One region of the Rossellomorea sp. NPDC071047 genome, then DNA from elsewhere that is predicted to be linked to it. Evidence: predicted binding sites of a transcription regulator. Region 1 holds the regulator's gene; the other holds the start of a gene.

The links. The regulator NrdR, encoded in region 1, represses ribonucleotide reductase genes. The targets are predictions, from matches to a motif close to AACACNATATATNGTGTT.
Region 2: a site for NrdR is predicted at 2,462-2,479, ahead of ACQKFO_RS01565 (vitamin B12-dependent ribonucleotide reductase). Genes of this name have one in related genera too.

The regions. Positions count from the first base shown of each region.
Region 1 is NZ_JBNNJT010000001.1:435-15,542, forward strand. It holds gene speD (adenosylmethionine decarboxylase) at 1-350, shown strand, start outside; gene ACQKFO_RS00010 (cytosolic protein) at 482-862, shown strand; gene nrdR (transcriptional regulator NrdR) at 945-1,400, shown strand; gene ACQKFO_RS00020 (replication initiation and membrane attachment family protein) at 1,469-2,857, shown strand; gene dnaI (primosomal protein DnaI) at 2,870-3,802, shown strand; gene ACQKFO_RS00030 (putative sporulation protein YtxC) at 4,226-5,092, shown strand; T-box leader at 5,166-5,420, shown strand; gene thrS (threonine--tRNA ligase) at 5,479-7,410, shown strand; ribosomal protein L20 leader region at 7,585-7,724, shown strand; gene infC (translation initiation factor IF-3) at 7,813-8,316, shown strand; gene rpmI (50S ribosomal protein L35) at 8,339-8,539, shown strand; gene rplT (50S ribosomal protein L20) at 8,568-8,927, shown strand; gene ACQKFO_RS00055 (DUF1294 domain-containing protein) at 9,238-9,516, shown strand; gene ACQKFO_RS00060 (TVP38/TMEM64 family protein) at 9,612-10,181, shown strand; gene ACQKFO_RS00065 (sigma-w pathway protein ysdB) at 10,208-10,594, opposite strand; gene ACQKFO_RS00070 (dUTP diphosphatase) at 10,741-11,229, shown strand; gene ACQKFO_RS00075 (M42 family metallopeptidase) at 11,331-12,416, shown strand; gene ACQKFO_RS00080 (cysteine hydrolase family protein) at 12,479-13,021, opposite strand; gene sspI (small acid-soluble spore protein SspI) at 13,157-13,378, opposite strand; gene ACQKFO_RS00090 (TrmH family RNA methyltransferase) at 13,503-14,264, shown strand; gene pheS (phenylalanine--tRNA ligase subunit alpha) at 14,669-15,108, shown strand, end outside.
Region 2 is NZ_JBNNJT010000001.1:307,659-322,766, forward strand. It holds gene gcvPB (aminomethyl-transferring glycine dehydrogenase subunit GcvPB) at 1-646, shown strand, start outside; gene ACQKFO_RS01555 (rhodanese-like domain-containing protein) at 801-1,184, opposite strand; gene ACQKFO_RS01560 (lipoate--protein ligase family protein) at 1,397-2,233, shown strand; gene ACQKFO_RS01565 (vitamin B12-dependent ribonucleotide reductase) at 2,585-5,155, shown strand; gene ACQKFO_RS01570 (patatin-like phospholipase family protein) at 5,262-6,143, shown strand; gene ACQKFO_RS01575 (SA1362 family protein) at 6,160-6,522, opposite strand; gene ACQKFO_RS01580 (YqhR family membrane protein) at 6,804-7,373, shown strand; gene aroQ (type II 3-dehydroquinate dehydratase) at 7,468-7,926, shown strand; gene ACQKFO_RS01590 (M24 family metallopeptidase) at 7,916-8,980, shown strand; gene efp (elongation factor P) at 9,021-9,578, shown strand; gene spoIIIAA (stage III sporulation protein AA) at 9,913-10,836, shown strand; gene spoIIIAB (stage III sporulation protein SpoIIIAB) at 10,837-11,352, shown strand; gene spoIIIAC (stage III sporulation protein AC) at 11,432-11,638, shown strand; gene spoIIIAD (stage III sporulation protein AD) at 11,653-12,045, shown strand; gene spoIIIAE (stage III sporulation protein AE) at 12,074-13,270, shown strand; gene spoIIIAF (stage III sporulation protein AF) at 13,289-13,912, shown strand; gene spoIIIAG (stage III sporulation protein AG) at 13,902-14,555, shown strand; gene ACQKFO_RS01635 (SpoIIIAH-like family protein) at 14,570-15,108, shown strand, end outside.

The DNA.
Region 1 (15,108 bases):
AATTATGGGGTTGCGATTTTGAAAAATTAAACGATGTAGTAGGAATTGAAAAAACATTCGTAGATGCTGCGCTAAAGTCAGGTGCAGAGGTACGTGAGGTAGCTTTCCATAAATTTGCTCCTCAAGGTGTGAGTGGAGTTGTGATCATTTCAGAATCACATCTGACTATTCACAGTTTTCCTGAACATGGTTATGCCAGTATTGATGTATATACTTGCGGTGATTTAGATCCTAACATCGCTGCTGAATATATTGCAGATGCTCTTGGTGCTGACACACGTGAAACAATTGAATTGCCACGTGGTATGGGTCCGGTACAAGTGAAGAAGTCTCAGGCTCAAGCCCTTTAATCGAAGATAACTCAGAAGAGATGCGTATTAGATGCATCTCTTTTTTTATGCATTTGTACAGGAATTGATTTTGAATTTTCATTCCTGTGGTTTTCGTGTAAAATAAGGGTAAATAAAGGGAGGAACTTTAAATGAGCGGAATACGTACTTTTTTTAAACGGTTTCAATCAGAATGTGAGACATCTGATCAGCACGAAGATAAAGACCTGAAATCACGGTATTATAAATCCATGCATCAAGGTGCATTTAATGCAGTATTAGAGTTGTTTTCATCCTCTGAGTATGAGGTGATTTCCCAGTCTAAGGACAGAGGTGAAATTACGGTCCGTAAAAATGGTACTCCCCAATTGTTTATTGTCGCAACGATCATCACAGTAAGGCCTTTTGAAACGGCAGTCGATTTCAAGATCAGTGCAGATAAAGGGAAGATCTTTGGTACATATACGGTCTTAAAAGCACAGATTAACCATTATTATCAAAAGCTTGACGGCGAACTGACAAAAGTGAAATAACGGTAAATCCTTTATAAGCTTGTGTAAGTCGCAGCTTTTTAATATGATGAAAGTAATAGTATGTAATAACGGAGCTGATATTATGAAGTGCCCGTCTTGCCAGCATAATGGTACACGAGTAGTGGACTCCCGTCCGGCTGATGAAGGACGTTCAATCAGAAGAAGAAGAGAATGTGAAGAATGTAATTTCCGCTTCACGACCTTCGAGAAGGTAGAGGAGCTTCCTTTAATTGTGGTGAAAAAAGAAGGGGTAAGAGAAGAGTTTAGTCGAGAGAAGATTTTGAGAGGGTTGATCAAGGCCTGCGAGAAGCGCCCGGTACCTCTTGAGAGATTAGAAAAGATCTCAACGGACATTGAAAAGGAACTCCGTAATCAAGGTGCTTCTGAAGTAGAATCCGTTAAGATTGGTGAGATGGTCATGGATCAGCTTGCTAAGGTAGATGAAGTTGCATACGTACGCTTTGCATCTGTGTATAGACAATTCAAGGATATTAATGTATTTATAGACGAACTGAAAGAATTAATAAAAAAAGAGTAGAAGAATGAGCTGAAGATGTAATTCTTTAGCTCTTTTCTCTTTATTTTTTTGAAAGGTAGAATCCAACTATGATGAAGAAGCATTGGAATGAAATACAACCAATCGATCACTACACGGTAGGGACAAATGGGATTCTTCAGGAATACGATCGGAAAATCATCACGTTTCTGTACCAGCCTTTAATTGGTTCGGTTTGTTACAGTCTTTATATGAGTTTGTGGGGAGAAGTAGAGGAAAACAGGCTATGGTCAACAGATTCTACTCATTATCACCTGATGAACGTTCTGTCTGTCAATCTTCAGGAAGTATATGAAGCGAGAATGAAGCTTGAAGGGATAGGGTTGTTAAAGGCATACGAAAAAAGGGACAACGAGGATCGTAGCTTTCTTTATGAACTGCAGCCTCCTCTTACACCTCAGGAATTCTTTCATGATGGTATGTTGAATGTGTATCTTTATCGTAAAATAGGCAGAACTCATTATTTGCGTTTAAAGAAATTCTTTACTGACGAATCGGTAGATAAACAGCAACATGTAAACATCACACGATCCTTTCAAGACGTTTTCACATCGGAACATATTAATTTTCTCCACCACGATGCAAATATGGATTCCGAGACAAAGTCTGGTGAACAATATATGAAATATGGGAAGAATGGTGGTCTTCCACTGGATGATGTCGATTTTGATTTTCAGTTACTACTTGCAGGGTTATCTGAATTAATGGTTCCCCGAAAAGCCTTTACAACAAATGTAAAGGAAACGGTTCTGAAGCTGAGCTATTTGTACGGTATTGACCCTCTTCAAATGAAAAATATCGTCTTAAGCTCCCTGGATGCAGATGATACCATCGATATAGAGTTGCTGCGCAAAACCGCACGTGATTGGTATGGGGTTCAGACAGGTGATCAACTGCCGGATTTGACTGCGAGAATAGAGTCTAAAGCGTCTGTAAAATCGGATAAACCCCGTACGAAAGAAGAAGAGCTCATTGAATATCTGGAAACAACGTCGCCCAAGGATGTTCTATCTGACATATCGAATGGAGGAGCTCCTTCTAAGTCAGACCTTCAGGCGGTTGAAGAGGTGCTCATGTCACAGAAATTGCCGATTGGTGTCATGAATGTCCTGGTGCAATATGTTTTGCTGAAAACGGACATGAAGCTCACAAAAGGATATATGGAAAAAATCGCGTCCCATTGGTCGAGAAAAAAGGTGACGACTGCAAGTGAAGCCATGGAATTAGCCAAAAAAGAACACAAGCAGTATCTTGAGTGGGCTGAAGGGAAAAAGGAAAATAAAACGAATAGACGAAGAAAGCCGATTCGGACAGAAAAACTCCCGGAATGGTTCCAAGAAGGTGAAACCGAGAAAGAAAATGATTCTTCCCTTGATGGATATGATTTCGAAGCAGAAAAGAAGAAACTCGAAGAAGAGCTTAAAAATTTTCGGAAGTAGGTGAACGTAGCGGTGGAGAAAATAAATAACACCCTGAAAAGGTTGGCGGCTTCTGGTTCGTTTCAACAAAGATATGAACAAATGAAAAAAGAGATTCTTGAAAACAATGATGTGAAGGATTTTATTCGCAGGAATGAAGGCCGTGTAACAGGGGAAATGGTAAATGAGAGTCTGATGAAGTTATATGAATACATTTCGCAAAGCAAAGAATGCCGTTACTGTCCTTCTTTACAGGAGTGTAAGAATATGATGGAAGGTTATGACCCTCATTTGGTGATCAGAGGCAACACCATCGACATCGATTACCATCGCTGCCCTCGAAAGGTCATTCACGATGAAAGAACGAGCGCACAGCGTTTAATCAAAAGCCTGTATGTGCCGAAGGATATTTTACAAGCATCTTTCTCAACCCTTGATCTTGATTCGAAAAGCCGATTGGAGGCAGTCCGACTGGCAAAGAATTTCGTAGAGAACTATACAGAAGGCACAAAAATGAAAGGACTCTATTTTTATGGGAAGTTCGGAGTGGGTAAGTCCTATTTGTTAGGGGCGATGGCCAATGAACTCGCCGAGAAAAAAATCGCGTCCCTGATTGTCTACGTTCCTGAGTTCTTTAGAGAAATCAAGCAATCGCTGGGAGATAACTCGGTAAATGAAAAACTGGAAATGGTCAAAGCTGCACCGATCCTCATGCTCGATGACATCGGCGCAGAAACCATGTCAAGCTGGGGGAGAGATGAGATCCTCGGGACGATCCTGCAGTACAGAATGCTTGAAAACCTCCCGACGTTCTTCACCTCCAACTTCAACTTCAACGAACTCACCCATCATTTGACATACAGTCAAAGAGGAGAAGAAGAAAAGCTGAAGGCTGCAAGGATCATGGAGCGGATTAAATACCTGTCCCAGCCTGTGTTGATTGATGGAAGGAATAGAAGAGAATAGAATTAAGTAAAAGAAGAGAAGGTCATTCGCTTAGCGTTTGAACTTCTCTTTTTCATTAATGAATTTTTGGTGAAATAGATTCATTTATTTATTTCCTAAGCATTGTTCCAATAAGGGTTTATTGTATTGGGTGAATGATAACGAATTCTGAGATGTTTAAAAATAACAATGTTGATTGGAGCGGAAGGGGGCTCGACTCCTGCGGGAATAGCGGGAAAGTTGAGACCCCACAGGGCAAAGCCCGAGGAGGCTCAACTCACGCCCCGCGGAAAGCTAGCCCCCTGGAGCGGAAATCCCACTACTCGCCTTATTTACTATTAATAGATTCGAAAAGAGTCAATTAAATTCCCTCAACAACTTCTAAATGATACAAGCCTCCCATATATATAAATCAGGGATTTGGGTTTAAGGAGGCGAGAAAGTTTGATTGAATTTATTTTCAAGCAAAAAAATGATGCGTTAAAGCTTCAAGCACACCTCAATAAAGAGTTCGTACAATCATGGTTTCATGAAACGCTCTTTCAACATACAACTCACTATAATCTGACGATAGAGGTTTCCCCCTTCTTCAAGGAAAAAGAGAAGCTGTTCAACGGGGTTTCCCACTTTGTCTTAAATGATAAATGCATGGACTGGTCCGAATCAGCCCTGAAGGAAAATTACTTCTATGAAGATGTGGATGAAATCAATCAAATATTAGAGATTGTATCAGAGATGAGACTGGGGGAACGACCTGAATTGATGGAGCTGATCGGTGAATGGGACGAGGCCGAATACGTTCATGACAGCCTGGAGCTTTTGTTGGAAGGAAAGGCCCCCATATCGTTCGACTCCTTCAGCAAGTTCAGGCTGAAGAAGCTTCAGGAGAGACTGCTCCTCATGCTGGATCTTGCGATAGATGAATATAAGATGGAGCAGGAATATCAAATGTTTGTCCATATGCTGCGGGAGTACCTGGCATCAAGGGAGCAGAAAATACGTACGATCCATCTGTGCTCCACGGGTTACGGCTATCGTTTCTTTGATGAAGACATGAAAGAGATGACAAGGCAGGAATTGACGAAGGCGATTGATAAACGCCTTCTGACGAATCACCCGTTATATGTTGATTCGTACACCATTGCTCCGTTGTTATCCCTTGCACCGGAGAAGATACTCGTGTACGGGAATCGTGACCATCAGTTGATCAGGACGCTACAGAATATTTTTGAAGAACGGATCGATCTTTTGCCGATGAGTTATTTTCCTGAAACACTTCTCTATCCTTCCTGGGATATCGCGAATGAATAGGCTGCTTATTTTATGGAATGCTCTTGCTTTTCAAAACATAACCGATTATAATACCTACATAATAAGTCAATAAATAAAGGTTATGATGAGGACAACAATATTCCTATTCCATTCACAGAGAGGGAAGTCTCCTGGCTGCAAGCTTCCTAATTCGGTAGTGATATTTACCACCTCGGAACTTCAATTATGAACTGAATCTTGACGGATTCACAGTAATGATTGACGGCTAAATGTCGTTATTCGTTTTCAATGAAGTCATTGTCTGTGTTTTGTGGACAATGAGAAGTTGGGTGGAACCACGAGTTTACTTATTAACCTCGTCCCTTCAAACGTGAAGGGGCGGGGTTTTTTATGTTTTATAGAGATTACTTAAGGAGTGAAATCACATGTCAGAAGTAGTGAAAATGCAGTTCCCTGATGGAAATGTCAAGGAATTTCCTAAAGGGACAACAACAGAAGAGATTGCTGCGTCCATCAGTCCGGGTCTTAAGAAGAAGGCGCTGGCTGGTAAAATAAATAATGCATTGATTGATTTACGCACAGGGATCCAGGAAGATGGAACGATTGAAATTGTTACGGCACCTTCAGAAGATGCTCTGGAAATCCTTCGTCACAGTACGGCCCATTTAATGGCACAGGCTATCAAACGCTTATATCCTGAAACAAAGCTTGGGATCGGTCCGGTCATTGAAGGCGGATTTTATTACGATATTGATTCCGAGCACACGTTCACTCCGGAAGATCTTCCACTGATCGAGAAAGAAATGAAAAAGATCACGGGAGAAAACCTGGAAGTGGTCCGTAAAGAAGTTAGCCGGGACGAAGCACAGAAAATGTATGAAGAAATCGGTGATGAGTACAAGCTTGAACTGCTTGAAGCCATTCCTGAAGGGGAACAGGTTTCGATTTACGAGCAGGGTGAATTCTTAGATCTATGCCGTGGAGTCCACATTCCGTCTACAAATAAAATTAAAGAATTCAAGCTGTTAAGCATCGCCGGGGCATACTGGCGCGGGAACAGTGATAATAAAATGCTTCAACGAATCTACGGAACAGCCTTCTTCAAGAAAGAAGACCTGGAAGAGCATCTGCGTCTTTTAGAAGAAGCAAAAGAGCGAGATCACCGTAAAATCGGTAAAGAATTGAATCTATTCATGAATTCACAAAAAGTGGGACAAGGCCTGCCGATGTGGCTGCCTAAAGGTGCCACGATCCGTCGTATCATCGAGCGTTATATCGTTGATAAAGAAGAGCGCTTAGGTTATGATCACGTATACACACCTGTCATGGGAAGCGTCGAGCTATACAAAACAAGCGGTCACTGGGATCATTACCAGGAGAATATGTTCCCGGTCATGGAGATGGATAATGAAGATCTTGTCCTTCGCCCGATGAACTGCCCTCATCATATGATGATTTACAAAAACGGCATTCACAGCTATCGTGAGCTTCCGATCCGTATCGCCGAACTTGGTCTGATGCACCGTTATGAATTGTCAGGTGCCTTATCAGGACTTCAACGTGTACGTGGAATGACTCTGAACGATGCTCATATCTTCGTACGTCCCGATCAAATCAAAGAAGAATTCAAGCGTGTCGTGCGCCTCGTTCAGGAAGTGTACAAAGACTTTGATCTCAATGACTATTCCTTCCGTCTGTCTTATCGTGATCCTGAGGATACTGAGAAGTACTTCGATGATGATGAGATGTGGAACCGTGCACAAGGGATGATCAAGGAAGCGATGGATGAACTGGACGTTGAGTACTTTGAAGCAGAAGGGGAAGCGGCATTCTATGGCCCTAAACTGGACGTTCAAGTGAAAACGGCACTTGGTAAGGAAGAAACTCTATCAACGGTTCAACTGGACTTCTTACTTCCGGAGCGCTTTGACTTAACATATGTAGGGGAAGACGGGAAGCAGCATCGCCCGGTAGTCATTCACCGTGGAGTCGTATCCACAATGGAACGCTTCGTGGCATTCCTGATCGAAGAATACAAAGGAGCATTCCCGACATGGCTCGCTCCAACGCAGGTTCAGGTGATCCCGGTTTCACCGGATGTTCACTTCGACTATGCGAAAGAAGTGAAAGAAAAGCTTCAGGCTGAAGGGCTGCGTGTGGACATCGATGACCGTAATGAAAAGATCGGTTACAAGATCCGAGAAGCACAGATGAGCAAGGTCCCTTACATGCTTGTAGTGGGAGACAACGAAATCAAGGAAACGGCTGTAAACGTCCGTAAATACGGAGAGCAAAAATCAGAAACGATTTCTCTTGATGAGTTCATCGGCCACATCACAAAAGAAGCGAAACGATAAATAAAGAAGAGGGACGGACCTTGCTCCAAGGTCCGTCCCTGCCGTATAAATTTCAAAAAAACTATTGCACTCTCCTTAGATGTCTGATATTATGAAATACGTTGTGATATTAAATGATTATTTGACAGCGGTATTGTCATGTGATATAGTATCTAAGGTGAATTGAATACAGTTTGGTACAAGAAGAAGCTACCCGCTTCTCACCTGAATAACGCGTTCGTGCTGTTTACAGGTATGTGATTGACTATTAAAGCCATTTATATATGCTTAATAATCAGGTGCGGGTGTTTCGACACTCGCATCTTTTTTTGTGTGTTACACGCAAAAAAGGAAGCGAGTGCGTCGGCCAAAGCCGTGTATTCTTTTAATAAACCTTGGAGGTGGCTAATTATTAGCAAAGACATGATCTTAAACGAAACGATTCGTGCCCGTGAAGTACGTCTTATCGATCAAAACGGTGAGCAACTTGGGATTAAATCCAAGAATGAAGCTCTTGAAATTGCTGAACGTGTAAACCTTGATCTTGTTCTTGTTGCTCCAAATGCTAAACCACCCGTTGCTCGTATCATGGACTACGGTAAGTTTAAGTTTGAACAACAGAAGAAAGAAAAAGAAGCGCGTAAGAATCAGAAGATCATCAATCTTAAAGAGGTTCGTTTAAGCCCGACGATTGATGAGCATGATTTCAATACTAAGCTTCGTAACGCTCGTAAGTTCCTTGAAAAAGGAGACAAAGTTAAAGCGTCAATCCGATTTAAAGGTCGTGCGATTACGCACAAAGAAATTGGTCAACGTGTTCTGGATCGCTTCAGTGATGAGTGTAAAGATGTAGCAACCGTTGAATCAAAACCGAAAATGGATGGTCGCAGTATGTTCTTGGTGCTTGCACCAGTTAACGAAAAATAAAGGACCCGAGGAGGAAAAGCACATGCCAAAAATGAAAACTCACCGCGGCTCAGCTAAGCGTTTCAAGAAAACAGGTTCTGGTAAACTTAAACGTTCACACGCTTACACAAGCCACTTATTCGCAAACAAATCTACTAAAGCAAAGCGTAAGCTACGTAAAGCGGCTGTTGTCTCTAAAGGAGATTTCAAACGCATTCGTCATATGCTTGACAACCTAAAATAAGAAGTAATAGAAACAGGAGGGAATTATTATGCCACGCGTAAAAGGCGGAACAGTAACACGCAGACGTCGTAAAAAAGTTCTTAAATTAGCCAAAGGTTATTTCGGTTCAAAACATACTTTATATAAAGTAGCAAACCAACAAGTCATGAAATCATACATGTATGCTTATCGTGACCGTCGCCAAAAGAAACGTGATTTCCGTAAATTATGGATCACACGTATCAATGCGGCTGCTCGTATGAATGGTCTTTCTTACAGCCGTTTAATGCACGGTTTAAAGCTTGCTGGTATCGAAGTTAACCGTAAAATGCTTGCTGAGCTTGCGATTGCTGACGAAAAAGCATTCAACCAATTAGCAGATGCTGCTAAAGCTCAACTTAACAAATAATTAACTGCTGACTAAGTTGGCAGACAAAAAGGACTGGCCTCTGGCCGGTCCTTTCTTATAGGCTTTATTCGAAAAGCTTGTTATTATTTATCATAGGGTCTGCTTAGGCTCTGTCCATCAGTGTGTGCTGGATGGTGGGGGGAACTGCTCCGCTTACAGCTAGCGTTCGGCCGAGGAGGCTCACCGCCAGCCCCGCGGAAAGCGAGCATCCTGTAGCGGAAATCAACTACTACTCTCTTCTTTAAGAAAGTAACAAACTTTACGAGAAGAACCTTCTTATATCAATCAATTCAGAAAGCAGGTAGAAAACATGGGTGCATTAACAGCTATCTTATATCTATATGCCATTGTCATCAATATCATCGGCTTTATCATCATGGGCAAGGATAAAAGAAAGGCGCAGCGAAATGAATATCGCATCAAGGAGAGTACTTTGTGGCAGGTGGCGATCCTCGGGGGCAGCATCGGCGCATATATGGGAATGAAGGTATACAGGCATAAAACGAAACATAAAGTATTCGCTTTCGGTTTTCCACTGCTTGTCATGCTTCATAGTCTGCTTTTTATCTGGCTGAATACTAAGTTGTAGAAATTGAAGTTTTCATTCTTTAACCCGTCTCCATTACATACTATATAGAGAGTGTCTATAACAGCTTAGAAAAGCAGAAGGAGGTCACCTTAGCCATGGACGAACGGTTAGTTGCTGCATTCGCCCTCATGGAAGCTAGCGGGTATTTGGCTCCTGTTCTGTTTGTTTTGTTTCATATTCTAAGGCAATTTCTGTTCATCCCTGTAGCCCTTGTATGTATGGCGGGAGGAGTGCTGTTCGGAAGTATATTCGGCACTCTGTATTCATTAATCGGATTAACGCTCTTATCTGTTACTTTTTATTTCGTCATAAAGAGTTTTACATCATTCTATGAAAAGCTCCTGAGATTGAAGGAAAAATGGTTTGGAAGAAATGCTACCCTCACAACCGGTCAAATTGCCATTCTGCGGTTAATTCCTTTTGTCCATTATCAGCTTTTGAACCTTTGTTTACTTGAACGTAAGAAAAAGCTTAAACCTTTCATCCGGGCCTCTGTTATTTCTAATATTCCCCTGGCGTTTTTTTACACGGTTTTCGGTCAATACATCAAACAATTTTCCCCTCCTATTCTCGTCATGATTTTCCTTGCACTCATCGTACTCTTTTACCTACTAAGAGAAAAAGTAAGAGTGATTGAATGGAGAGAGTTCTTTCCGGGTAAATAAAAAAAATGGCTGGTTAAGCCATTTTTTTATTGCTTTTTTTGAAGGAATTCATGGATCGGGCTTTTCCAATCCAGCTTTGCATTCGGGTATCTTTCTTTGATTTCATTGTGGAGGTATTGAAAATCCTCTTGAGTCAGTCCCTTTAAAGAAGAGATGTTCCTTGACCAAACAAAGATGGAAACCACCTCAAAGGATTTTTCTGTTGCTCCTAAATATTTTTCTCCTTCAAAAAGAACTCCTTTATACGTTATGTGAAAATTCTTACGTACATTTTCCTGATCATCGAGAAAGTAAAAACGTTTCTGCTCCTGGGCAAGTTCCAGTTTTCGCTTTGGGTCTATAATGTATTTCACACTGCGGTATAAAAGATAAAGAATAAGGAAAAAAATCACTAACCGAATTAACCAAAGCATTACCATTACCTCCCTAGGCATAAGTATTCTTCTATTATTTACGTTGAAAACAGAAAAAGGTTTCATTTTATTTAAAATTTCTTTGAAAATTTGTCATACTAAGAGAGAGCACTAGAAAAACAGGCATCATGAGGGGAGAAAACGTCATGAATATTGAAAAGTTATTGGACATGCAAGAGAAGCTGGATCAACATATTGAGCAAGAACACGGGTTGGAAAACGCAGATTTAATTGAAAAGAAGATCCTTGCCCTGCTTGTTGAAGTAGGGGAACTTGCCAATGAAACAAGAAGCTTTAAGTTTTGGAGCAAGAAATCATCATCATCGAAGGAAGTGATCCTTGAAGAATTTGTAGATGGAATCCATTTCATCCTGTCACTGGGACTGGAAATCGGCATCCAGCAATTTGATTTAGGGGAAACCAATTACGCAAATGAAGATGTGACCAAACAATTCCTGGAAGTGTTCAAATCGGCCAATCATTTCTCTGAAGAACGTTCGGTTGAGCATTTTCAACAATTGTTCAGGCACTATGTTTATTTGGGTGAGCTGTTAGGCTTCTCCCATGAAGAGGTGTTTGACGCTTATGTGAAGAAGAATGAAGTGAATTATAATCGTCAAAAAGAAGGATATTAATCCGGATCACCAGTGATAGTTTGAGAAGATTCAGGAAATTTTGATGAATCGGACAGATTTTAGTATAATGAGAGTGAATAAACATTTAGGGGGTCGAAACAGTGACAAAATTAGATGAAACATTGACCATGCTCAAGGATTTAACCGATGCAAAAGGTGTACCGGGAAATGAAAGAGAAGTACGAAACGTAATGAAGCGATACATAGAACCATTTGCAGATGAAATCACAACTGATAATCTCGGAAGCTTAATTGCTAAGAAAGTCGGCGATGAGAACGGACCTAAGATTATGGTGGCCGGGCATCTTGATGAAGTCGGCTTCATGATCACTCAAATCGACAGCAAAGGGTTCCTGCGTTTTCAAACAGTGGGAGGCTGGTGGTCACAAGTCATGCTTGCCCAGCGAGTGACGATCGTGACGAGTAAAGGGGAAGTAACGGGTGTGATCGGTTCCAAGCCACCGCATATCCTGCCTCCGGAAGCCCGTAAAAAGCCGGTTGATATTAAAGATATGTTTATCGATATCGGAGCTTCAAGCCGTGAAGAAGTACTGGAGTGGGGAGTGAAGCCTGGGGATATGGTTGTCCCTCATTTCGAATTCACGGTGATGAACAATGAGAAAATGCTTCTTGCGAAAGCTTGGGATAACCGCATAGGATGCGCGATTGCCATTGATGTACTGAAAAACCTTAAAGGTCAAGAGCATCCAAACGTGGTATATGGTGTAGGAACGGTGCAGGAAGAAGTTGGCCTGCGTGGAGCAAGAACGTCAGCAGCCAAGATCCAGCCTGATATTGGCTTTGGTGTAGATGTCGGAATTGCAGGGGATACACCTGGCGTTTCTGACAAGGAAGCATCAAGTAAGATGGGTGAAGGCCCGCAAATCATCCTGTATGACGCGTCCATGGTTTCTCACAAAGGACTTCGTGACTTTGTAACAGATACAGCGGATGAACATAACATCCCGTATCAATTCGATTCGATTGCCGGTGGTGGAACGGATTCAGGTGCGATTCATTTAACAGCGAATGGAGTCCCTGCTTTATCCATTACCATTGCAACCCGCTATATTCATTCCCATGCAGCAATGTTGCATCGTGATGATTATGAGAATGCGGTTAAACTGATTACAGAAGTAATCAAGAAGTTAGATAAAGATACAGTGGCAAAGATTACATTTGATTGATTGCAAGGAAAGAGACCCTATCGGATTTAGGGTCTCTTTTTCATGAAATAGTGGAGCTGGCATTAAAAAGTCATTTGATAAGATAAAGACATGTCGGCACCGATCGTTTTTTTAATAATGCGAATGGCACTCTCATTGTCTTCATCTGTTTCTGAAGCCATGCAATCCTTCGGTATCGATATTTCATACTCCCTCATATAGGCATCATTAGCGGTGTAGAGCACGCAGATATCGCCTGCGATTCCTGTCAATATCAAGTTTTTTACATCCAGCTGGTGAAGCAGGATATCAAGTTGAGTCCCGAAAAAGCATGAATGCTTCGGTTTGATGATAAAATAGTCATCTGTATCAGGGTGGAGTCTTTCGATTACGGTTTCTCCTTTTTTCTTTTTGCAATGGTCGATAATGTCATTCATATTGTCCTGCCATAGACCGTAGTTATCATTCACATAAATGACCGGAATGCCGGATTCCTTCGCTTTCGTCTTCAAGTCACGGATATTATCTACAATCTTCAAAGTGTTTTCATATAAATTCTCTCCACCTTGAAAATCAAAAGTATTAATCATATCGATGATCAGTAATGCGCTATTCTTCTGACTCATACATTCGCTCCCCTTCCGTTAGTAGTTGTATGTTTTCATTACCACTGAAAGAGTAATACTAAAACAAAACTGGAGAAAATTTTAAATGGGGAAGGAAAAAACAAGGGCAACCCCTGGAAAGGGTCGCCCATGTCCTTACTGTGTTTGTTGCTGTTGCAATGATTCCTCTAATGTTTCGAGGACCATTTTTTGTTCCTGTGGATCTGCGTTTTGCCAGAAGACTTCAAGGAGTACACCCAGTCCGGGAAGGGTTTTTTCTTCTCCGCCTTGGATTGCATCGACGATGGTGTCTCTCAGTTCGTCCTGGTTGTTGCCAGATACGTTGTGTATGATTGCTTTTCGTAAGTTAAGGTTCATCACACATTTCTCCTTTTTGCTAGGATGAGGAATTCATTGTTATCTTGTCTCAAATTGAATTTATTATGTAGGAAAGTTAAGGTATAATGAGACCTTGAATAGTAAGTAAAAGGAGCGGATACGATTGAAGTATATTCAATCCTCTAAAAATCCTGTTGTGAAGCAGTGGAAGAAGTTATTGACCAAAAAGGAACGGGATCTTACCCGTACATACATAATTGAAGGCTTCCACCTCGTGGAAGAAGCATTGAAGCAGGAGGATACGGTCCTTGAACTGATCCAAGTGGAAGGAATCGATCTTCCTCAGAAATGGACGGTGGACTCGATTTCTATGACCATGGTGTCGGATGAAGTCGGAAAAGCCTTGTCCGATACAGAGACATCGCAAGGGATTTTTGCTATTTGTAAGCAAAAAGAAGATGAGCATGAAATTGAACAAGCGGCAACATTCATGCTTCTTGATGGCCTTCAGGATCCCGGGAATATTGGAACCATCATCCGGACGGCCGATGCAGCTGGGATTGATATGATCGTGTTAGGAAAGGGGACGGTGGACCCATATAACCCTAAGGTTTTGCGGTCTGCACAAGGAGCTCACTTCCACATACCGATTATCAGAAGGGACCTTGCTGAAACCATTCCAGAGTTGAAAGAAAGGAACATCCCGGTGTATGGAACGGCACTTGAAAATGGTGTGGAGTATACAACGATTAAGCCCCAATCTTCTTATGCACTGATAGTGGGTAACGAAGGAAATGGCATGTCGAACGAACTCTTGACTGAAACCGATCAGAATCTCTATATTCCCATTTATGGGAAAAGTGAATCGTTAAATGTAGCGATCGCTGCGGGGGTTTTATTATACTATTTTAAAAATGGGCAGTGAATTTCTTGAAAAGGTTTGAAATTTGCCTGGAAATTCACTATAATAATGCACATATAACTTAAAAGACGTTGAAAGAGGAAAGTAGCACATGACCTTCTTTAAGGGAGAGAATGCCCTGGACTGAAAGCATTCTTAGGAACGCATGATGTGAAGATTTCACCTCTCGAGTTGGCATCGGGACCATTCATATGATGAATGTAAAGATGCTCCGGCAAAGCCGTTATCCGAATGAAGTGAGTATGTCTGCCAAGTTTTTTTGCGAAAGCAAAATAACCATGGATATGCTTATAAGGGTGGTACCGCGATATAAACCTCGTCCCTTTTTGGGATGGGGTTTTTTTATTTGTTTTTAAACCAATCCAGTACGATCATTCGGAGGATATACATTAAAGGAGGAAGTATAAATGGAGGACAAATTACGATCCCTTCAACAAGAAGCAATCGAAAAAGTGAACGAGGCACAGGACTTAAAAGAACTGAACAATATCCGTGTAGCTTATCTGGGTAAAAAAGGACCCGTAACCGAAGCCTTAAAAGGAATGGGGAAACTTTCAGCGGAAGAACGTCCTAAAATGGGAGCCCTTGCGAATGAAGTTCGTGGAGCCATTACAGAAACCATTGAAGCGAAGCAGGCAGTTCTTGAAAAAGAAGCGGTTGAAAAGAAACTTCAATCTGAAACGATCGATGTTACGTTACCGGGTCGCCCTGTTAAAAAGGGAAATCATCATCCGCTCACGATGATTGTGGAAGAAATTGAAGATTTATTTATCGGAATGGGTTATACCGTTGCTGAAGGACCGGAAGTGGAAAAGGATTATTATAATTTTGAAGCACTGAACCTTCC
Region 2 (15,108 bases), 310 kb from region 1:
GACCTTTACGGGTCCTCATGGAGGCGGTGGTCCGGGAAGCGGTCCTGTCGGAGTGAAGGGAGATTTGATTAAGTATCTTCCAAAACCGGTCCTTGTGAAAAATGGCGATACATTCGAATTCGATTACAACAGACCTGACTCCATCGGACGTGTAAAACCTTACTATGGAAACTTTGGCATCAACGTTCGTGCTTATACGTACATCAGAACGATGGGACCAGACGGGCTGAGAGCCGTGACGGAAAATGCGGTCCTGAATGCAAATTACATGATGCGCCGCCTGGCACCTCACTTTGACCTTCCATTCGATCGTCATTGTAAGCATGAATTTGTCATCAGCGGAAAACGCCAGAAGAAGCTTGGCGTCCGTACATTGGATATTGCGAAGCGATTACTTGACTTCGGATATCATCCACCAACGATTTACTTCCCGTTAAATGTGGAAGAATGCATGATGATCGAGCCAACGGAAACAGAATCAAAAGAAACACTGGATTCCTTCATTGATGCCATGATCCAGATTGCCAAAGAAGCAGAGGAAACACCGGAAATCGTCCAGGAAGCTCCACACACAACCATCGTCAAACGTATGGACGAAACACTGGCAGCAAGAAAACCGGTACTGCGTTATACAAAAGAAAACTAAAGATTGTAAAATTGGAAAACCCCGCAGTCAATTGCTGCGGGGTTTTTTTTGAGGGACGGACCTTCAAGGAGGTGGGGGGAGAACCACCAACGCCAATCCACCCGGCTATTTCCACCAATTAAAAAAGGATCGCCCTAAAGGCAATCCTTTCACATTATTTTTTATGTTTTACTTTCCCTGTCCACTTTTTAAAGCCGCCCTGCAATTGGTGAAGATCCCGGTACCCTTTGCGGTGAAGCATTTGAGCTGCTCTTCCGCTGCGGAGTCCGCTTTGGCAATAAAGGTAAACGGGCTGATCGGCACGGATTTCCTTTTGTCTCATTTTAATTTGAGAGAGGGGGATATTTCGTGCGCCAAGTACGTGACCGTTATCAAATTCATTCGCTTCACGAACATCTATCAACTGAGCTTTCCGATATCCTGCTCTAAATTCTTCTTCAGTCAAAGTATTAACGATTCTCTTTTGATAGAAGAACGTAAAGAGTGAATAAACAATGATTCCACCAAGTACGACTAAAAGAATATATAATCCTTCCATCATTCATGCTCCTTTCTACAAATGCGCTAACTTCTATTATATTCATGAAAGCTCCGAGAATCAAAACAAATTTATTAATTTACAGCAAACACTTTCCAATCTGTTTTTCTTTGTTTTTTCGATTGGATTTGATAGACTAGTAACGGACTTAAATGAAGTTGATTTTTTACATAACAAAATATCAAAGAGAAGACGCAAATGAGGTATGATGCATGAAAAAAGAAACATGGAGATTCATTGACTCAGGGAATTGTTCCCCTTCTTATAATATGGCACTTGATGAGGCGCTATTGGATTGGCATAGCGAGGGGAAAATTCCTCCTACGATCAGATTTTACGGATGGGATCCAGCTACTCTCTCGATCGGTTACTTCCAAAAGGTTGAAAAGGAAATCAATCTTGATGCAGTCAAAGAGCACGGACTTGGCTTTGTCAGAAGACCGACGGGAGGCAGGGGGGTTCTGCATGAACATGAATTGACGTACAGTGTCATTGTTTCAGAAGAACACCCGGAGATGCCTAAGACCGTTACGGAAGCATATCGAGTGATTTCTGAAGGGGTCTTAAAAGGATTTCAAGGACTTGGACTCGAAGCCTACTTTGCTGTTCCGAAAACAACAGAAGAGCGGGAAGGATTAAAAAATCCACGTTCGGCAGTCTGTTTCGATGCACCGAGCTGGTATGAACTGGTGGTAGAAGGAAGGAAAGTAGCGGGCAGCGCCCAGACGCGTCAAAAAGGCGTCATCCTTCAACACGGTTCCATTCTATTGGATCTTGATGAGGATAAGCTGTTCAGCCTGTTTAACTATCCATCTGACCGGGTAAAAGAGCGAATGCAGCGTGCATTTAAAAGCAAGGCCGTCGCAATGAACGAAATCAGTTCGGAAACGGTCACCATGGAAATGGCGAAGGAAGCGTTCAAAAAAGGTTTTGAAGAAGGATTGAATATCCACCTGGACCCATATGAACTTTCTGAAGAGGAAACACAATATGTTGTGGACCTTGCCGTGAACCGGTACGAATCAGATGAATGGAATTTTAAACGATAAAAATTTTTTTGTAGAAAAAAAGCGATGCTTGTCGCTTTTTTCCTATTTTACCAACTGTTGCGAGACTTGGATTAATATCAAGTTCTAAATTAATAGAAAAGGTCGGAGTATTATATGATTTTCTATTATTTCCTCCTGTTTTCTATTTTTATTGGCTTATTATCCGTTTGACAAACAAATGACCTATTGACCTGAAACACAATATGTGGTGTGTTGAATATTTTTTTACACACTATATGTTGTGTTTATTTATTGCTTTTCCAATTGAGCTATGATATCGTATTATTTGATATTACACATCAAAGTGAACAACAAACAAATGAAAGATTTGAGATAGAAGGAGTTGTCTTTATGACTGTTGCGTCGAAAAACACAATGAAATTAAACATCGAAAGATTAAATCAGGATATCGGATTATTTCCTCAAGTACATCCCATAACCCCGGATATGACTACTACACATAAGGGTGTATCCCGTCTTGTCATGATTGATCGCTATTCTTTCAAAGACACGGAAAAGATCACTCTTTCAGAAGGGGATTTCGTGGTCCTCACCATCAAAGAAGATCCTAAATTCCCTGCAAGAGGATTAGGTTACATTTCGAGCATCGACTGGGAAACAAAGAAAGCAGATGTTTGGATCGAAGAAGAGTACAGAAGTGCCATCGACAAGCCGGAAGAAATGGAAACCGGAATCGTGTCAAGAACACTCGATGTAATCGAAAAGCCACTGGAAGTCTACTATGAACAAATTGCGAAGCGTAACGCAACAGGCTTGGCAGAAGTGGAAGAAACTCCTGAAAAGAGACAAGATTGGTTTGAAAAGTTCTATCATGAATTAGTGAATTTGCATTTTGTCCCTGCTGGCCGGGTGCTTTACGGAGCGGGTGCCGGAACGGACGTCACGTACTTTAACTGCTACGTGATGCCTTTCGTACAGGATTCTCGTGAAGGGATTTCGGAACATCGCAAGCAGGTGATGGAGATCATGAGCCGGGGCGGGGGTGTCGGAACGAACGGATCGACTCTTCGTCCGCGAAACACTCTGGCTAAAGGTGTGAATGGTAAATCTTCCGGGTCGGTTTCCTGGCTGGATGACATCGCCAAATTAACCCATTTGGTTGAGCAGGGGGGATCAAGACGTGGAGCACAAATGATCATGCTTTCAGATTGGCATCCCGATATTATCGAATTTATCATTTCTAAAATGCAAAACCCGCGTATTCTGCGTTATCTTCTTGAAAATACAGAAGATGAAACCATCAAAAAGGCGGCACAGGATAAGTTGAAATTCACCCCTCTGACAGAACAAGAGGAAGCGATGTATCAAGGAATCCTTAATTATAGACAAATCCCTGGCTACGGTGGATTTGATGCGAAAATTCTTAAGAATGCAGAAGAAAAGCTCCGTACAGGCGGAACCTACAGCGTCCATAATTCAGAATTCCTGACAGGTGCGAATATTTCCGTTTGCCTGACAAGCGACTTTATGGAAGCCGTTGAAAACGATCGTGAATATGATCTGCGCTTCCCTGATGTGGAAACTTATAACGAAGAGCAAATGAAATACTATAATGAAGAATGGCACAACGTAGGTGATGTCCGTGAATGGGAAAAGCTTGGCTACAAAGTGCGTACTTATCGTAAGATCAAAGCGAAAGAGCTTTGGAATCTTATCAACGTTTGTGCAACTTACTCTGCGGAGCCTGGAATCTTCTTTATTGATAACGCGAATGATATGACAAATGCGAAGGCATATGGTCAAAAGGTAGTTGCTACGAACCCATGTGGTGAACAGCCTCTTGCTCCATATTCCGTGTGTAACCTGGCAGCTGTCAACCTTGCTCAGTTTGCCGATAAAGAGACGAAAACCGTTGATTTCGAAAAATTGAAGCGTACCGTTGAAGTGGGTGTGCGCATGCAGGACAATGTCATCGATGCGACTCCGTACTTCCTAGAAGAAAACAAAAAGCAGGCCCTTGGTGAGCGCCGTGTTGGCCTTGGGGTGATGGGTCTTGCAGACCTGTTGATCTACTGTGAAAAAGAATACGGTTCTGAAGAAGGCAACAGACTTGTCGATGAAGTATTTGAAGTCATCGCAACAACCGCTTATCGTGCATCCGTGGAATTATCCAAGGAAAAAGGAAGCTTCCCATTCCTGACTGGAAGCACCGACGAAGAAACGAAAGCCTTACGAAAAGCATTTGTGGAAACAGGCTTTATGAAGAAAATGCCGGAGGATGTACGTGACGACATTCAACAGTTCGGGATTCGAAACTCTCATTTATTGACCGTTGCCCCAACAGGTTCAACAGGTACGATGGTTGGAGTATCTACCGGACTTGAACCTTACTTCTCATTCACATATTACAGAAGTGGGCGTCTTGGTAAGTTCATTGAAGTTAAAGCGGATATTGTAGAGGATTACTTGAATAGAAATCCAGATGCAGATGCTGACAATCTTCCAGAATGGTTTGTTTCTTCCATGAGCCTGGCGCCGCAAGCACATGCTGATGTTCAATGTGTGATTCAGAATTGGATCGACAGCTCAATTTCAAAAACGGTTAATGCCCCACGTGGTTATACGGTCGAGCAAGTAGAAAAAGTGTATGAGCGACTGTATAAAGGTGGAGCAAAAGGTGGAACCGTCTACGTTGACGGAAGCCGTGATTCACAGGTTCTTACCCTCAAAGCAGAAGAAAACAGCTTTGATGACGAGGACGAACAGGAACAAAAAGACATTCCTACATCGAAAAAGCCGATCGTATTACTTGATACGATTCAGGACGTACGTTCAACTGACGTAACCATTGGTTCTGAAGTAGGGAATACGTGTCCAGTCTGCCGTAAAGGGACGGTAAAAGATATGGGTGGCTGCAATACTTGTACAAACTGCGGCGCTCAGCTGAAATGCGGTCTATAATAAATGAAGAATGTTAGGAGGGGACTGGTTCCCTTCCTATTTTTTTAGTCTAAAACCCTTCATTGTGAATTAAAGATGTAGTAATAGACATTGAAGGAGTGGGCCTATGGACATCGATGGTGTTTTTTCAGGCGGAGGCATAAAGGGACTCGCGTTGATTGGGGCATATCAAGCATTAGAGGAGAAGGGCTACAGATTTAAGAGGCTCGCAGGAACAAGTGCCGGAGCGGTGATTGCAGCATTTATTGCTGCCGGTTATTCAAGCAGGGAGCTCCTCAAAATCATGGATGATATTGATTTTAATAAATTGCTGGACTCAAACGCGATGATCTCTCTCCCTATCATAAAATGGTTTCGGGTTTACTATCGTTTAGGTTTATATAAAGGTGCGGCTCTTGAAAGCTGGGTGGAAGAGAAGCTGAAAGCAAGGGGGATTTATACGTTTGCCGATTTACCACCCCATTCACTCCGGGTCATTGCTTCAGATTTATCGAATGGCAGATTATTGGTTCTCCCGGATGACCTTGAGAAGTACGGTATAGCGAAAGAAACTTTTCCTGTTGCCAGGGCGATACGAATGAGTGCGAGTCTTCCTTACTTCTTCGAACCTGTAAAGCTGCGTTCTTTAGAAGGAACAAGTTTCATGGTGGATGGCGGGGTGCTCAGTAACTTTCCTATGTGGCTGTTCGATCGGGAAAATGTGAAAAAGATAAGGCCGGTCATCGGGGTGAAGTTAAGTCACGATTTAGTCGGAAAGCCCAAAAAACAAATCAAAAATGCGATTGATATGTATGAAGCCCTCTTTACTACGATGAAAGATGCACATGATTCAAGATACATTTCCAGAAAACTTGAAAAAAACATCATCTTTATTCCAACTGAAGGTGTGCTCACGACTGAATTCGGATTAACGCCGGAAAAAAGAGCAGAACTATTTCAATACGGAAAATCAAAAGCGGAAGCATTTCTCCAAAAATGGCCGTATTAATAAAACAATCGAGCTCCTAAAATGAGGCTCGATTGTTTTTCTTATTCTTTTTTCCTTCAATTACAGTAAGGTTGGCATTGGATTTCTTTCGTATCGAACGTTTCTTTGAGGCGTTTGATACTTGAGGCTTACTTGGAGATTTTTTCTTATGCCGCCTCTTTGATTGTTTGGCTGCTTTAAGAAACGCTCTCTGTTCATTACTATTACCAGCCCGCCTTCCGCTGAACCATCTTCGGTAAATAAAGTAGATAATTCCGATCACAGCTGCTGTAACAAGTATTTGTTTTACTAGCCCTAAAGGATTTCCTAATAGGGAAGTGAAGAGCCCTACAATAGCTAACAATATTAAGGTGATAACAAAGATATTACGAGCGTTCAACAAAGCCACCTCCTTGCAATACAATCCATTATACATATCTATACTATTATTCTAGACAATTTCCTTGTTATTTAACCATATTAGTTATCGAATTTCTGAAAATATTGCTGGAGTTATTTTCTGAAACTGGAAAGATATTATCTATTTTACTAAAAAATGAATCAAAGGACTAGAGATAGGATTTTATCATCCATATTTCCTTATCATCCACAGATGAAAAATAAGTAAAACCATGCAAATGTTTAAATCATTGGGACATACTACGAATGGAGGTGTTACTGATGGCTGAACAAAAGGGACAACATGAAAAGATTCAGGATGGAACAGAAGAAAGTAAGGAAAATCCACGATTAGAGCAGAATCAGGGAGAAAAACCACTATCCTTCATGGCAATGGTTGTAGTAACGGGATTTATAGGTGGGATATTATGGAGTGCAATTGCCTATATTTGTTACTTTTTTTCCTTTACGAAAATCGAGCCAAATATTATATTTGAGCCGTGGGCGGTTGGTGACTGGGTGGACAAATGGATCGGTATCGTTCTTTCCATTGTGGCTTACGGGGTGATTTCTATAGGTGTGGCCCTCATTTATTATGGTTTATTACGAAAATTCAAGTCTATGTGGGTAGGGGTTGCCTACGGTGTAGCGTTATACTTAGCGTTCTTTTTACTGCTCAACCCGCTCTTCCCGAGCATTGAATCCTTTACATCCATTGATTATCACACTTTGATCACAACCTTCTGCCTGTATATTTTGTATGGAGTATTTATTGGCTATTCGATTTCCTATGAAGAAAATGAGTTGAGACATCAGAATGAGAAAGAAAAATCAGGGGAAGTTTCACATTAACAAATCCTCATTATCAGACAATTATGTAGGTATAGGTATAAGGTTTGTGTTAGAATGTTCATGATGAACATTCTATTTTTTTAGGGGTTTACATATGATGAAAATCTTGCTTTTAAATGGTCCTAACTTAAATAGGCTGGGGAAACGTGAACCCGGTATATATGGACATGTCACCTTGCCGCAACTTGAGGGAAAGCTTTCAAAACAAGCAGAAGGTGAAGGCTTTCAACTCGTTTCAGCTCAATCGAACCATGAAGGGGAACTGATTGATTACATACACAGGGCAGAAGATGAAGGGTATGGGGGAATCATTCTGAATCCCGGTGCTTTCACACATTACAGCTATGCGATAAGAGATGCAGTGGCTTCGGTATCAGTACCGGTAGTGGAAGTGCATATATCAAATATACATGCCCGTGAAGCGTTTAGGCATCAATCTGTCGTGGCAGCTGAAACGGTTGGCCAGATCGTCGGATTTGGACTGTTTGGTTACGAATTGGCTTTACAAGCGATCATAAAGAACATTAAGGGAGTGGAAAACGATGAAAATTGAACGATTACGAGAGACTTTTTCAGAAAACGAACTTGACGGGATCTTACTTACTAGTACCTACAATCGCCGGTACATGACAAACTTTACTGGGTCATCAGGTGTAGTTCTGATTTCCAAAGAGAAAGCATTATTCATAACAGATTTCCGATACATCGAGCAAGCAACCGAGCAGGCTGCCGGATTTGAAATCGTCCAGCACACTGGCCCCATCCATGAGGAAGTAGCCAAACAAGTGAAAAACCTTGGGATTATGAAATTAGGCTTCGAGAAGAACTACATGACATTCAGTGCTTATGATAGCTATCGTGAAGTGCTTGAAGCAGAACTTGTACCGGTATCAGGGCTGGTAGAAAAGTTACGCTTGATTAAGACACCTGAAGAGCTTAAGATAATTAAGGATGCGGCGGATATTGCCGATGCAGCATTTAAGCATATATTAGATTTTATTAAGCCGGGTGTGACAGAGTTAGAAGTTTCCAATGAATTAGAATTCTTCATGAGAAAAGCGGGAGCGACATCTTCATCTTTTGATATCATCGTTGCTTCAGGTAATCGTTCTGCACTTCCTCATGGGGTTGCCAGTGATAAAGTCATTGAAAAAGGTGATTTTGTAACGTTGGATTATGGCGCATACTATAAAGGATATTGCTCCGATATGACACGTACCTTATCTGTGGGAGAACCAAGTGAGAAATTGAAAGAGATCTATGACGTCGTTCTACAATCACAGCTTTTGGCTATGGAAAAAATCAAGCCTGGTATGACAGGTAAAGATGCGGATGCTATTGCGCGTGATTACATAACAGAAAAGGGTTATGGAGAGTATTTCGGACATTCATTGGGTCACGGAATCGGCCTTGAAGTCCATGAAGGACCAGGATTGTCTTCCCGTTCCGATGTGGTACTGGAGCCTGGAATGATCGTAACGGTTGAACCGGGCGTCTATGTTCCAGGTGTTGGCGGTGTTCGTATTGAAGATGATACACTCATAACAGAAGATTCCAATGAAACACTGACACATTCTACAAAAGATCTAATCATTCTACCATTGTAGTCCTAAAGACAGGTCTACTAGACAATAGGAGGAAATAAATATGATTTCAGTAAATGATTTTCGTACAGGTTTGACGATTGAAGTCGATAACGGAATTTGGAGAGTAATCGACTTCCAACATGTTAAACCGGGTAAAGGGGCAGCATTCGTCCGCTCCAAACTTCGTAACCTGCGCACAGGTGCCATCCAGGAAAAAACATTCCGTGCAGGAGAAAAAGTAGGAAAAGCCCAAATCGATAACCGTAAAATGCAATACCTGTATGCGAATGGTGACATGCATGTATTCATGGACAATGAGAGCTACGATCAAATCGAACTTCCTGCTTCTTCTATCGAATATGAATTGAAATACCTGAAAGAAAACATGGAAGTGTCCATCATGATGTACGGGGGAGAAACTCTTGGAGTAGAGCTTCCTAACTCAGTTGAATTAAAAGTAACTGAAACGGAACCGGGCATCAAAGGCGATACAGCTTCCGGTGGTTCAAAGCCTGCTACTGTTGAGACAGGATTAGTGGTTAACGTACCGTTCTTCGTCAACGAAGGAGACACATTGATCATTAATACAACGGACGGATCTTACGTATCACGTGGATAAATAATGTGAAAAGCCTGAACGGGATTATTCCCGTTCAGGCTTTTTTATTTAGGGCGAGTTGGGTCTTTGTCGCGTTGTGTATTGCTTTATCTCCGTATATTCATTTTATCTGCCGTTATCAAATTGTATTTGCCATTGGTCTAAACTCGACATCCCCTGTCCAACTTCATCCCCTTCGCTCCAAACCAAATCTTTTAATCCTACCTCAAATCTTCCAACTCTACTGTCATAATCTCATGCCACTAGAATACATTGTATTATCGGGAAGCATGTACGAAGGTTCATTTTTCGTCTTCATATATTCCGAAGTGGAACAAGATTAGGAGGTACCTATATGCAAGAAGTTCTAGCCTTACTCCCCAGCACTATTTCTGACAAAGTCCTGAACCTTCCACAAGATCTTATTGACCGTATTGAAGAGATTAGGGTTCGTACCAACCGTGTGTTGGAGGTCACGGCCAGGGGGAAGCCATATTTTCTCTCTTATACCGTTACCGAGGAAGATAGCGAACAGCTCATAAACAAACTATCCAGGCATTCATTTTATACATTGGAAGAAGAACTGAAGAGAGGATATATCACGATTGAAGGCGGACATCGAGTCGGTCTTGCTGGGAAGGTCATTCTAGAGGGTGGTGTGGTGAAAGGGATTCGGAACCTGTCTTCCTTTAACATCAGGATTGCGAGACAGAAGCTTGGCATAGCACAATCTATTTTTCCATATGTTTATGATAGTGGCTGGAAGCATACGATGATTATCGGCTCGCCTCAAACAGGAAAGACGACATTGCTTAGAGATCTTGCACGCATGATTTCGACGGGCATCCCGGAAAAAAAGATCCCCCCGTTTAAAGTAGGGATTGTCGATGAAAGGTCCGAAATTGCCGGCTGTGTAAACGGAATCCCTCAGCTGTTGTTTGGACCGAGAGTGGACGTGCTGGATGCATGTCCGAAGGCTGAAGGGATGATGATGCTGATCCGCTCCATGAGTCCCGACGTCCTAATCGTGGATGAGATTGGCCGCGCGGAAGATGGTCAAGCCATCCAGGAAGCCGTTAATGCCGGTATTACTCTTGTGATGACGACTCATGGATCTACATTTGATGAAGTTGCGAAGAGACCGGTTATCAAGGACATTGTGAGTCTCCAAACCATTGAGCGGTTTGTTGAACTAAGGAGAGGGGATGAGCCTGGTAAGGTTCATGAAGTGTGGAATGAACACGGTCAATCTCTTCTGAAAAAAGTGAGTGTGACATAAATGATTAAACTAATCGGTGCTGTTTTCATCCTGCTTTCAACTTCCTGGGCTGGTTTCGAAGCGTCCAAATATTTAACGGAAAGACCGAGGCAGCTTCGGTTGTTGAAGGTGGCACTCCAGTCATTGGAAGCAGAAATCACTTACAGTCATACCCCTTTGCATGAAGCGACCAGAAAGATTTCCAAGCAGCTCCAAAAACCTGTTTCATGGTTCTTTGAAACGTTCTCAAAGAAATTAACGGAGCAGGAGATTTCAGTGAAGAAAGCGTGGGAAGAAAGCCTGAATGATATTTGGAAATTAACGGCTTTTAAAACAGGTGAATACGAGATCCTGAAACAATTTGGAGAAAACCTGGGCAAACATGACATGATGACACAGCAGAAGCATATACAGTTAGCGTTAAAACATTTGGAAAGAGAAGAATCAGAGGCAATAGAAAAGCAGAGAAAATATGAAAAGATGACGAAGAGCTTGGGTTTTTTATCAGGTTTATTATTGATCATCCTATTACTTTAACGATGCATTAAAGGTCAATACTTTTATACATGCCAATCGCTTGCGAGAACAGCTTTTAGAAACAGGGAGGGAAATGAATATGGGAATTGATGTGGATATTATTTTCAAGATCGCAGGGGTGGGGATTGTAGTGGCCTTTTTGCATACGATTTTAGATCAGGTCGGGAAGAAAGAATATGCACAGTGGGTCACATTGTTTGGGTTCATCTATATTCTGTTCATGGTGGCCTCGATTGTCGATGATCTGTTCCAAAAGATTAAATCGGTCTTCTTATATCAAGGTTAGAGGGGGCGTCCGCGATTGAAATCATTCAAATTGTTGGTATAGCACTTGTTGCGACCTTTCTGGCTTTGATTGTGAAAGAACAGAAACCGAATTTTGCTTTTTTGCTTGTTGTGTTTGTTGGATGTTCGATTTTTTTATTTCTGATCGATCAAATTTACTCCATCATTCATATGATTGAGAAGCTTGCTGCGAATGCAAATGTGAATATGGTATACGTAGAGACCATTCTCAAAATTATCGGCATCGCCTACATAGCGGAATTCGCTTCTCACATTACAAAAGATGCCGGACAGGGAGCGCTTGCGGCAAAAGTGGAACTGGCTGGGAAAATCTTGATTTTAGCAATGGCGGTACCTATTCTGACAGTGATTATCGAAACGATTATCAACATGATCCCAACTGGATAAGCGAAACGTTAAGAGGTGGAAAAAATTGTTGCCAATATATCGAATACTCGTCATAGCACTCGTAATCATTTTCGTAGGAGCCTCCAGTGGACAAGCTGAAGAAGGGGAGGAACAGAATCCGCCCGATTCGACAATTCAACAGCAAATGATCGATCAGCAGTTAGATCAATTAGGGATCGAAGAATTAAAAGGATTCTGGAACAGTATCGTAGATCAATACGGTGGCTACCTTCCTGAAAGTCAAAAGGGCAGTTTGGTTGATTTTATCAAAGGAGAAAAAGAGTTTTCCTTTAAAGCATGGTTTAGTGGAATCTTCAAGTTCGCCTTCCAGGAGCTTGTGATGAATGGGAAGCTATTAGGAACACTGATTATGCTAACGATTTTCAGCATGTTCCTTCAATCCCTGCAGAATGCATTTGAAGGAGGGAGTGTCAGCAAGGTTGCATACAGCATTGTGTTCATGGTGTTGATCATCATAGCCCTTAATAGTTTTCACGTGGCGATCGACTACACCCGGGATGCCATCTCCACCATGGTTCACTTCATCATTGCCCTCATTCCTCTGATGTTAGCCCTTATTGCCGCTTCGGGGGGAGTTGTATCCGCAGCATTTTTCCATCCTGTGATTATCTTTTTAATGAACACAAGCGGTTTGTTGATCCAAAATGTCGTGCTGCCCCTGCTGTTTCTGGCGGCACTATTAAGTATCGTAAGTACCCTTTCCAGTCATTATAAAGTAACTCAGCTTGCCCAGTTATTGCGCACATGGAGCATCGGGTTGTTAGGGGCCTTCATGACCGTTTTTCTTGGTGTTATATCCGTGCAGGGAGCTACTGCAGCAGTCACGGATGGAATCACCATTCGAACAGCGAAATTTGTTACAGGAAATTTTGTACCTGTGATCGGAAGGATGTTCACGGATGCGACGGATACAGTGATCAGCGCTTCCGTTCTATTAAAGAACACGGTGGGCATCGCTGGTGTGGCCATTGTCCTTATCATTGCAGCCTTTCCGGCAATCAAGATCCTCATGATTGCATTTATTTATAAATTGGCAGCCGCTCTCCTGCAACCCCTCGGTGGAGGACCGGTGATAGAATGTCTCGATATCATTGCCAAAAGTGTGATTTATGTCTTTGCGGCCCTTGCCATTGTGTCCTTTATGTTCTTTTTGAGTCTTACCGTCATCATCGCGGCAGGAAATATCACGATGATGATGCGATAAAGAGGAAGGAGTACCGTCATGTCATTTCTCACCGATTGGATTACAAATATTATTATCTTTGTTCTCTTAGCCACCGTCATTGACATGCTTCTTCCCAGTTCCAATATGCAAAAATATGCGAAAATCGTGACTGGATTATTATTGATCACCATAATCCTTACACCTTTGTTTAAATTAATGGCAACCGATTTTGATACGGTGATGGAATCAATTGATATAAATGGAGATTCTCAGAATAATTCAGTAGAAAATTTAATAGAAATGAAGAAAAAAGAAATACAAGCCTCACAACGTGCATATATTTTAGAACAGATGGCTGTCCAAATGAAACAACAAGCTGAAAAGGAGATGATGGATGAACACGGTAAGGTCATTGAGAAGGTTGAAGTAAAAGCAGATGATTTGGAGAATGTCCCGGATAGTATCACAGAAGTGACAGTTGTTGTAAAAGACAAGCAAGAAAACACTACGATTGAAACTGTTCAAAGCGTGGAGATCGATACGGGAGCTGAGCCGAGAAAGAAAACCCCTGAAGAAAGTACGTCCCAAATGGCCTCCTTACTTGCCGAGCAATGGAATCTTACACCAGACAAAATAATCATTACAGTTGAAGGGGGGACTGGGGAAGCCGATGAACTTTAATAAAGGTCCGCTTAACGCATTGAAGGAATGGCTGTCAAAAGAAAATTCCAATTCACCGCCAAAGGATAAAAAAGGGAATAAGTTTCAATACTTCCTCATTGTGCTGTTGGTAGGTATCGCCTTTATGCTGATCAGTGATCTTTGGAGCAGTGATAGCAGCCTGGAGGTCTCGAAATCATTAGACGAAGGAGCACCTGAAGAGGTCGCGACATTCGGCTCCGGACATAAGGAATCGGATGGCTCCATGAGAGGGTACGAGGATCAATACGAAAACCAATTGAAAGAAGCACTTGATCAAATTGTCGGGGTCAGCGAAGTACATGTTGTGGTCAATGTAGAGGCAACTGAGTCAAAAGTATATGAAAAGAATGAATCCTCACAGTCACAAACCACCTCAGAAGAAGATAAGCAAGGTGGAAAACGATCGATCGAGGATAAATCAAGAGATGAAGAAATGGTAATCGTGAGGGATGGAGAGAAAGAAGTTCCCATTGTAAAAGAAACTAAAAAACCTAAAGTCAGCGGTGTCCTTGTTGTAGCAAAAGGGGCCGATAATATACAAATCAAAAAATGGATCATAGAAGCTGTTACTCGAGGATTAGACGTACCAAGTCACAGGGTATCGGTTCTGCCCAAAAAATAAGGGGGAAATGATAGATGTTACTTAAAAAACAAACAGTTTGGTTATTAACGATGTTAAGTCTTGTGATCGTGCTTTCAGTTTATTACATTACTTCTCCAACACAGCAAGTGACGGATATGGCATATGAAGAAAAGGACGGAAAGGAGCAAGCGAAAGAAGATGGGAAGGAAACCATGTCTGACATGGAAGTCGTAACAGACGCAGCTGGAAATGAAATGTTCGAAGCCTTAAGAATTGAAGTGTTGGATCAACGCGAACAGCTTCGTGAAGAACTGGAAGCGAAAGTAGCGAACGCCGATGTATCAGCAGAGGAAAAAAGCGCTGCCTATGAGGAGATGGAGAACTTAAGAGAGTTGGCCATGACAGAATCAGTATTGGAAACAATGATTAAAACAATGGGTTATGAAGATGCGTTAGTCAGAGCTAACGGTGAAAATATCCGTATTACAGTAAAATCCGACAAGGAGCACTCAACAGCCGATGCGAATGAAATCATCCGTCTTGTGATGAGTGAAGTTGGGCAGATGAAACCGGTAGCGGTAGAGTTCCAGCC